One region of the Pseudoalteromonas translucida KMM 520 genome, then DNA from elsewhere that is predicted to be linked to it. Evidence: predicted binding sites of a transcription regulator. Region 1 holds the regulator's gene; the other holds the start of a gene.
The links. The regulator sigma-54, encoded in region 1, starts transcription at its own class of promoters, with help from an activator protein. The targets are predictions, from matches to a motif close to GTTGGCACGNNNNTNGNNT.
Positions count from the first base shown of each region.

Region 2: the regulator sigma-54 is predicted to act here: its motif matches at 2,267-2,285, upstream of PTRA_RS03180 (EF-hand domain-containing protein).

Region 1 is NZ_CP011034.1:2,886,140-2,890,355, reverse strand. It holds gene rapZ (RNase adapter RapZ) at 1-485, opposite strand, end outside; gene ptsN (PTS IIA-like nitrogen regulatory protein PtsN) at 507-959, opposite strand; gene hpf (ribosome hibernation promoting factor) at 964-1,251, opposite strand; gene PTRA_RS13370 (RNA polymerase factor sigma-54) at 1,278-2,771, opposite strand; gene lptB (LPS export ABC transporter ATP-binding protein) at 2,841-3,566, opposite strand; gene lptA (lipopolysaccharide transport periplasmic protein LptA) at 3,563-4,108, opposite strand; gene lptC (LPS export ABC transporter periplasmic protein LptC) at 4,098-4,216, opposite strand, start outside.
Region 2 is NZ_CP011034.1:680,540-684,755, reverse strand. It holds gene PTRA_RS03195 (sigma 54-interacting transcriptional regulator) at 1-6, opposite strand, end outside; gene PTRA_RS03190 (hypothetical protein) at 9-551, opposite strand; gene PTRA_RS03185 (HAMP domain-containing sensor histidine kinase) at 553-2,010, opposite strand; gene PTRA_RS03180 (EF-hand domain-containing protein) at 2,322-2,555, shown strand; gene PTRA_RS03175 (hypothetical protein) at 2,583-2,810, shown strand; gene PTRA_RS03170 (EF-hand domain-containing protein) at 2,966-3,202, shown strand; gene PTRA_RS03165 (EF-hand domain-containing protein) at 3,210-3,446, shown strand; gene PTRA_RS03160 (amidohydrolase) at 3,570-4,216, shown strand, end outside.

The DNA.
Region 1 (4,216 bases):
ATGATAAGCTGTTTGTCTTTTTTACCGAGTATGGTTTCACGCATAGATTCAGCAAGTTGATGCACACTTAAATCGGTTGTATCAATGACATGATCAGCCCGTGTTACGAGTACATCGAGTAATTCTTTTTCTTTTTGTATTGCTAAATCTAGCGGTAGCGAATCAATCGAGAGCGGGTGCAAACGACGCGTTTCTGAATAACGGCGGATTAATGTTTGATCGTCGCTATCTAAATAAAATAACGTTGGTTTAGCAAAGTCGGGCAAGTACTCAAGAATATCGTTAAACTGCTGCTGATCTTTAGGCAGGTTACGCACGTCTATACTAACGGCTATTTTATCGTAGTTATCAGAGACACTGCGCACTAATGAAGGCAGTAAATTTACCGGAATATTATCTACACAATAGTAACCTAAATCTTCAACAACACGTAAAGCAACCGATTTACCAGAACCCGATCGGCCACTTATAATAATTAATTCCATTTACCACCCCTTTATTAGTAACTAGGATTGATCCAAAATAACTTGGTATAACGCTTCATCAGACTTTGCCGCACGCAATTGCTTACAAAACTCTTTATCGTTTAGTTTATCAGCTATTGTGGCTAGTGTTTTCAAGTGCTGCTGGTTATCGCCATCGGGCACTATAAGTGCAACAAAAATATCAACTGGACGATTATCAATTGCATCAAAATTAATAGCGGTTTCGCTTATTAAAATTAAGGCAAGAGGTTCCTGCGCCCCGCTCATACGGCCATGTGGAATTGCTATTCCTCGGCCAATACCGGTACTGCCTAGCTTTTCTCTTGCTAATAAAGCAGTGAGAATATCTTGCTGGGGTAAATACGGCATTTTTTTATGCGCGAGTTCACTGATGAATTCTAAAATTCTTTTTTTACTATTAAAAAGGACCACAGCTTTGCTGCAGTCCTGGCATATAAGTGAGCTTAATTTCATAGTGTTAGTGTCGAGCAAACTTCTCTTTGTGTTTAATTACTTGACGATCGAGTTTGTCAATCAACGAGTCAATGGCAGCGTACATATCTTGGTGTTCGGTCGATGCAAATAGCTCAGCGCCACTTACAAAAATTGTTGCTTCAGCTTTTTGACTTAATTTTTCTACATCGAGAATAACATGCACATTAGTTATGTGATCTGAGTGTCTTTGCAGCTTTGCAAATTTATTATTTACATAGTCTCTTAATGAGTCTGTAATGTCTACATGACGACCAGTTAAGTTTAGTTGCATCAGCATTTTCCTCTTTGTTGTACGTCTTAAATCAAGCTTTTACGTTGATTCGACGGGGGAATAGCCAGAGATTCGCGATATTTTGCAATTGTCCGTCTAGCTACTTTAATTCCTTGCTCAGCCAATATATCTGCAATCTTGCTATCACTCAATGGTTTGGCTAAGTTTTCTGCAGCGATCAACTTTTTAATCAAGGCACGTATGGCAGTTGATGAACATTCGCCACCATTTTCGGTGCTTACATGGCTTGAAAAAAAGTACTTAAGCTCAAAAATGCCACGTGGAGTGTGCATATACTTTTGCGTAGTGACCCGTGAAATAGTCGACTCGTGCATTTCAACTATTTCGGCAACATCGTTTAAAACCATAGGTTTCATGGCTTCTGGGCCATGTTCAAAAAATGCTTGTTGTTGCTTAACAATACAATTAGTTACTTTTAGGAGTGTTTCATTTCTACTTTCTAGGCTTTTAATAAACCATTTAGCTTCTTGTAAGTGCGAGCGAATAAATTGGCTGTCACCACTGGATTTTACCGTACGAGACATAGCCGCATATTGGCTGTTAACACGTATTTTTGGCATGCTATCTGGGTTTAGCTCTACCACCCAGCGGCCTTTTATTTTTTTTACCGACACGTCAGGTATAACGTATTCAGATTCTTCTCTGACAATGGTATCCGCAGGCTTAGGATTAAGCGTATGAATAAGTGTCATTATTTCTTTAAGCTCTTCTTCTTTGAGCTTAGTTTTTTTCATTAACGTACGATAGTCGCGAGCAGCGAGTAAATCGATATGATCAGTTAACACCATTTTTGTTTCGTTAATATAAGGGGTGTCTTTATCAAATTGATTTAATTGAATACATAAGCATTCTTGCAAGCTGCGAGCTGCAATACCAACAGGATCAAATAATTGAATGCGCTTTAGCACGGCTTCTATTTCATCTAGCTCTACTTCGTGTTCGTCATCACTTTCTTGGTTAAAGCTTGCTAAAAGATCTTCGCAACTGAGGGTTAAAATACCAGAGTCATCTACGGCTTCAACAATAGCTATAGCAATAGCTTCATCGGTAGGACTAAAAGGAGTGAGCTGTAATTGCCACATTAAGTATTCATGCAGGGTTTCGGTTGATGCACCTTGATAAATAGATTCATCTTCAGGCATTGGCCCTGATGAAGAGGCAGGCGCTGCGCTCATATATTCATCCCATGATACATCCATGGCCATATCGTCGCTTATGGTGTCTTTGTTTAGTGCTTCACCGCTATCTTGCTCATACTCGCTTGGGGTGTCATCGGCAGAGGCGCTAACAGTAATGTCATCTGCTTTTTGCTCGTTTTTACCAGCTGATTCTTCCGTGTAATCTTGCTCATCAACTTCAAGTAATGGGTTGCTATCAAGTGCTTCTTGTATTTCTTGCTGGAGATCCAAGGTACTAAGCTGCAATAAGCGAATAGCCTGTTGCAGTTGCGGAGTCATTGTAAGTTGCTGGCCCATGCGCAGCTGTAATGATTGCCTCATTTATCTCTAACAATCCTTATAAATTGATATGATTAATCTTAGCAGATGCTTATAGTAATAACATAAATATTACAGTTTGAACTGCTCGCCTAAATAAACATCACGTACTGTTTTATCATTTAATACAAATTCAGGAGTACCAGATGCAATTAGCTCCCCATGAGAAACAATGTAGGCTTTTTCACAAACATCAAGGGTTTCCCTTACATTGTGGTCGGTAATTAGCACGCCAATACCACGGTTTTTAAGATGTTCTATAATTTTTTTAATATCGAGTACTGAAATAGGATCCACGCCAGCAAAGGGCTCATCAAGTAATATAAATTTAGGATCTGCAGCTAAAGCACGTGCTATTTCTACGCGGCGACGTTCACCACCAGATAGCGCCATGCCTAAGCTGTCGCGAATATGTTGCAGGCTAAATTCGTCCAGCAAGCTATTTAGGGTTTCTTCTCTGGCTTGTTTGTTTAGTTGCTTACGCGTTTCTAAAATAGCCATTAAATTTTGATACACAGTGAGCTTTCTAAAAATAGAAGATTCTTGTGGTAAATAACCAATACCTAAACGAGCACGGCTGTGCATAGGAAGTAGGGTAATATCGTTATCATCAATTGATATTTTACCTTTGTCGCTAGGAACTAAGCCTACAATCATATAAAAGGTCGTGGTTTTACCTGCGCCATTGGGCCCAAGTAAGCCAACAATGCTCCCTGCTTTTACTTCAAGGCCTACATTTTTAACAACTTCACGGCCTTTATAGCTTTTTGCTAATAGCTCTGCTTTTAATGTACTCATGGCTGACCTTTATTGAGTTTTTGTTCTTTTTTTGCGTCTATAGGCACTAAAATAGTGTGTACCCGATCAGTTGAGTTTTCATCTTTTTCAGCACTTATAAGCTGTTGTTCTATATCGTAGGTGATACTTTTAGCCGTGATTTTTTGCCCAGCTTGAGAAATGTTTGCATCTCCTACTAGGGTTAAAAAACGTTTCGCTACATCGTAACGTACTTCGTTAGCGCTGGCGCTCATGACAGTGCCATCTGCTTGCTTTTCTTCAAAATATGCAGGGCTGCCCGTGGCAATTAATAGTTGTTTATTATCGCCAAGCTCGTCGCGCTTATGTACTTCTAAACGATCGGCGGTGATACGACGATTACCGTGGATAATCTCGACGTTTTTTTCAAAAATACCAACATTTTCTTTTAGTTGACCTTCTTGTCGGTCAGCACTAATAGAAATTTGATTAGCTAGTGGGGAAGTACTTTGCTCTGCCGCATTACTATTAAATACAAGTATAAGCGATGGAATAATAAGTATTTTTGCAAGGTTATTGGTCATAATATAGTGTTCGCGTATGGTTAATTAGTTTTATCACCTCGGTTGTTAAATTGGCTTCAAGGCCTTTACCGGTGATCTTTAAATTCGGTCCAGTTATAATAACGGGTT
Region 2 (4,216 bases), 1.2 Mb from region 1:
TGGCATAACTACTGCTCCTTAGTTTCTTCGCGTAATAACAGTTGCTGCTCTATGGTTGCTAATGACGAGAGCGTTTGTTGCATTTTATTATTAAGTGCTTGCTGCTCTTTTTTAGCGTTTATTTGTAAGGTTACTTGTTGTTTTTGTAGCCATAAATACTGTTTTATATCGTCTGGCCAATAGTAAGCTTGGTCAAGTTTAAGTAACTTACTCATTACCGTATTAGGATCGCTACTGGTGTTTAAACACATAAATTGAAAAAAGCTTTTTAGTTCTTTTTCACCAACAAAATCTTTGTTATCTGGGGTTAACTTAAAACCACCACATTTATTAGCATGCCAGGCTATTACTTGCTCCGCAGGGGGATACATAGGATCACTTTTAGGCCGAGGCTTTGGGCTTGGCTGGCTGTTTTTATCGCTCATTACTTTAGTTTGAGTTTGCGCCACAGGGCTAGCAACCACTTGCTGTTGGGCGTTATTAGTTTTGCACCCCGATAAAATGATGGCACTGCCACACACACATAAAATAGCCATTAAACGCGAGGTCATGCTAGTTAACTCCTTGATTTGTTGTTATGGGAAGCGTAATTAAAAATCGACAACCTTGGGGTTCATTCTGCTCTATTAATAATTGTCCGTTTAATTGCTCTACTGACTCTTTAACAATAGTTAAGCCTAAGCCACTGCCTTGTAGCGTAACATTTTTACTATGCTTTCCTTGATAAAATGCGCTAAAAACATGTGCTTTTTCATGCTCTTTAATACCGCATCCCTCGTCGCTTATCGCCATTTTTAGCTTACTGTGCTCAAGGGTTAACGCTATAGATACTGCCTGCCCGTGTTGTGAAAACTTTAAGCCATTAGAAATTAATTGCACTAAAATCATTTCAATTAACTCCCCAGGTAATGCAAGCGCCTTATTAGATAAATTGTTATGCCAAATAAGGGTTTGCTCTCGAGCTGTTAGGCGGTGCTCAAAATGACTATTAATTTTATTAATTAAATGATTAAACTCAACCTCACTTACGCTGTCTTTACTGGTACGAATCGCGTTATAACTAAGTAAGCTGTCAATCATAGTACGAAGGCGCACCATAGACTGGCTAATGAGCTCAAGTACAGCGCGTTGCTCTTTAGTTATAGGGCCAACTATTTCATCGCTGAGTAGGTCGGTGCCCTCGACCATTGAGGCTAGAGGTGTTTTAAGTTCGTGGGTAACGTGGCGTAAAAAGGTGTCTTTTTGCTGCTCCAGTATATGTAACTGAGCTTGCACCCATTGTAATTTATTACCTAATTCAACTAGCTCTGCTGAGCCTTGTACGGCTATTTTTTGCTGCCAGTCACCTTGCCCTAATTTACCAATAATTTTAGTTAGGCTTTTTAAGCGGCCACTTATACGCCACAAAAACCCGCCTCCTACCAACAGTGTTAGCGGAATTAACGCCACCAGCCAGTTAATAAATGAAGCTTGTAACTGCGCTATTTCTTTTTGGTTATTAGTAATTTGGGTTTCGCTTTTATCGCGTAACCATAAGGTAAGTTCGGCGAGTAAATCGCTAATAGGTAAAAACAAGGCTACCTGTTGTTGCTTTTGCTCAACAAGTTGAGTGTGTGCTAGTTGCAGAGTATTAGTTAAACGCTGCCATTGTGCGGTGTGGCTTTTACTGGGCGCTATACGTGTAAGATCTTCAATACTTTGTAGCGATGCTTGCCACTTATCAACTATGAGCGTATCGAGTGACTCACTTTTTAGTACCCAATTTTGCCGAGTAGCGCGCTCTAAACTATTGAGTTCTTGTTTTAAAATATTAAACGATTTAGTTACTTGGTAGTTATTACTAACAACTTGCTGAGTTACAGCTAACTGCTTATTAAGCGCATTTAAAAACACAATAACCACTAACGATAAGGGTAATAACGACAGCAGCATACTCATTACAAACTGGCTAATTAAATTAGGCCGCCAATTAAGTATTGCTTTGTATTTTTCAGCCATCACTGCTGGCATTGCATCCTTCCTTTAGTAACTTTAAACAGCCTATTATTAAGCGTTTAAGTTATACACTAGCTGAATCAATTTATATATCTGTTATTCGTACTGCAAAGCCGCATGTTGCCAAACAGCAACAACTCAACTGTTTGATTTGTATTGCTTCTTTATTTATAAGCCAAATTACGTTGCAAAAAGCACACAGATATCTGTAAAACTTGCTTAACCTACAACACCAAAAACCATAAGCACCTGAATTTAAAAAATAAAAATTGTTGGCATCGTTTTTGTAATAGTTAAACTTAAGTTTATCTTATAAGGAAATGATCATGAGTAATCGCTTTTTAATTATTATGCCAATCGTTGCGCTAGGCTTTTTGAGCGCTAACGCGCTGGCAATGGATGTACAAGCTACTTTTAATGAACTTGATAAAGACAGTAACGGTACTCTCAGCGAAGCTGAAGCCGGTGAAGATGCCGTACTTCATGAAAACTTTTCACAAATAGATACTGATCAAAATGGTCAGTTGTCGCTAGATGAGTTTAAACAGTTTATTAAGTAACTAATTTAGTAACTAAAGGAATGTTTTATGAAACAGCTTATAGCCGCATTTTCGTTACTGTTTTTAGTTATTAGTGCTACTGCACTGGCTTCATCATTTAATGCTCGTTTTGCTTTTTTAGATAAAAATATGGATGGAAAAATATCTATAACCGAAGCAAAAAAAGATAAAGAAGTAATGAAACAGTTTTCTGATTTAGATGTAAATAACGATGAAATGATCTCTAAAAAAGAGTTTGAGGCGTTTAAGCCTTAAGTTTAAATTCAAGTTTAGTCTTGTAAAATTAACTAAAAGTATTTGCTATAACCCCTGAGGGAGTGTGTAAATGGATTTAATGTTGGGCGTTAAATTATGGCAAGTACTTTATTTTACTACTAGTTATATTAAAATGAGCTTTGCGAAGGAGCACCATGAAGATACGCGCTTGTTTAGTTAGTTGCTTATTATTACTAAGCTTTAATTCATTAGCACTTGATGTAAAGCAACGCTTTGATCACCTTGATACAGATCAAAGCGGCTATTTAATTCACCATGAGCTAGAGGCTCAACCGCACTTACTAAACAATTTTAGCAAATGGGATAAAAACCAAGATAATAAAATTTCATTGGTTGAATTTAAAAATTATCTTACGAATAACCTCTACTGAGTAATTTATGAAAAATATAAGCTATATAGCGTTCGTTGCGCTTAGTATTTGTAGCATATCAAGCTTTGCCAGCAGCAATAACATTGCCAAGCAATTTGAAAAATTTGATCGTAACCAAAACGGCTTATTAAGCCGAGCAGAAACAGCCAGCGACCCTGCTCTATGGTCACGCTTTGCCAGTTACGATAAAGACAAAGACGGCCACCTTTCTTTAAGCGAATTTACGCTTTATGCGAGCCAGTAGTTAATTTACCAATAAATTAACTGGATTAGTCTGCACTAATATTAAACCAACCACCTCAAGTAGTTGGTATTATAAAAGTGAGTTTGTTATGTTAAAGCCATTAACAATAAAAATAAGCTCACTATGCCACTCAAAAAAACAATCAAACCTTTGCTACTCGCTTGCCTTTGCGCTGGCTCAAGCCTTGCAGTTGCGCAAACTAAAGTTATTTACAACGCCAACGGCTATACGCCTTTGTACAAAGGCGAAGTTCAGCAATTTTCTACGTTAGTTATAAAAAACGGTAAAGTAGTTAAACTTGGCGGCGATACGCTGAAAAATAGCTTTCCTGATGCCAAACTTATTGACGCCCATGGTAATACCCTATTACCAGGTTTAATTGACGCACACGGCCACATTATTGGTTTAGGTAATAACTTGTCTCAATTAGATTTACGCGGTGCGCTTTCTATTGATGAAGTTACTAATAAACTCAAAGTATTTGCAAATAACAAACAAGGTTGGATTATTGGCCGTGGCTGGAATCAAGAGCTGTGGCAAAAAAAGCAATTTCCAACCGCTGCCGATTTAGACAAAGTAGTGAGCGATCGCCCTATTGTACTGTCGAGAATTGATGGCCACGCTATTTGGGTAAATAGTAAAGCGCTAGAGCTTGCGGGTATTACTACAAAAACCCAATCGCCTGAAGGCGGCGAAATTATTAAAGACGAATTAGGTAACCCTACTGGTGTATTTGTAGATAAAGCAGAATCGTTAATTAAACAATTTAT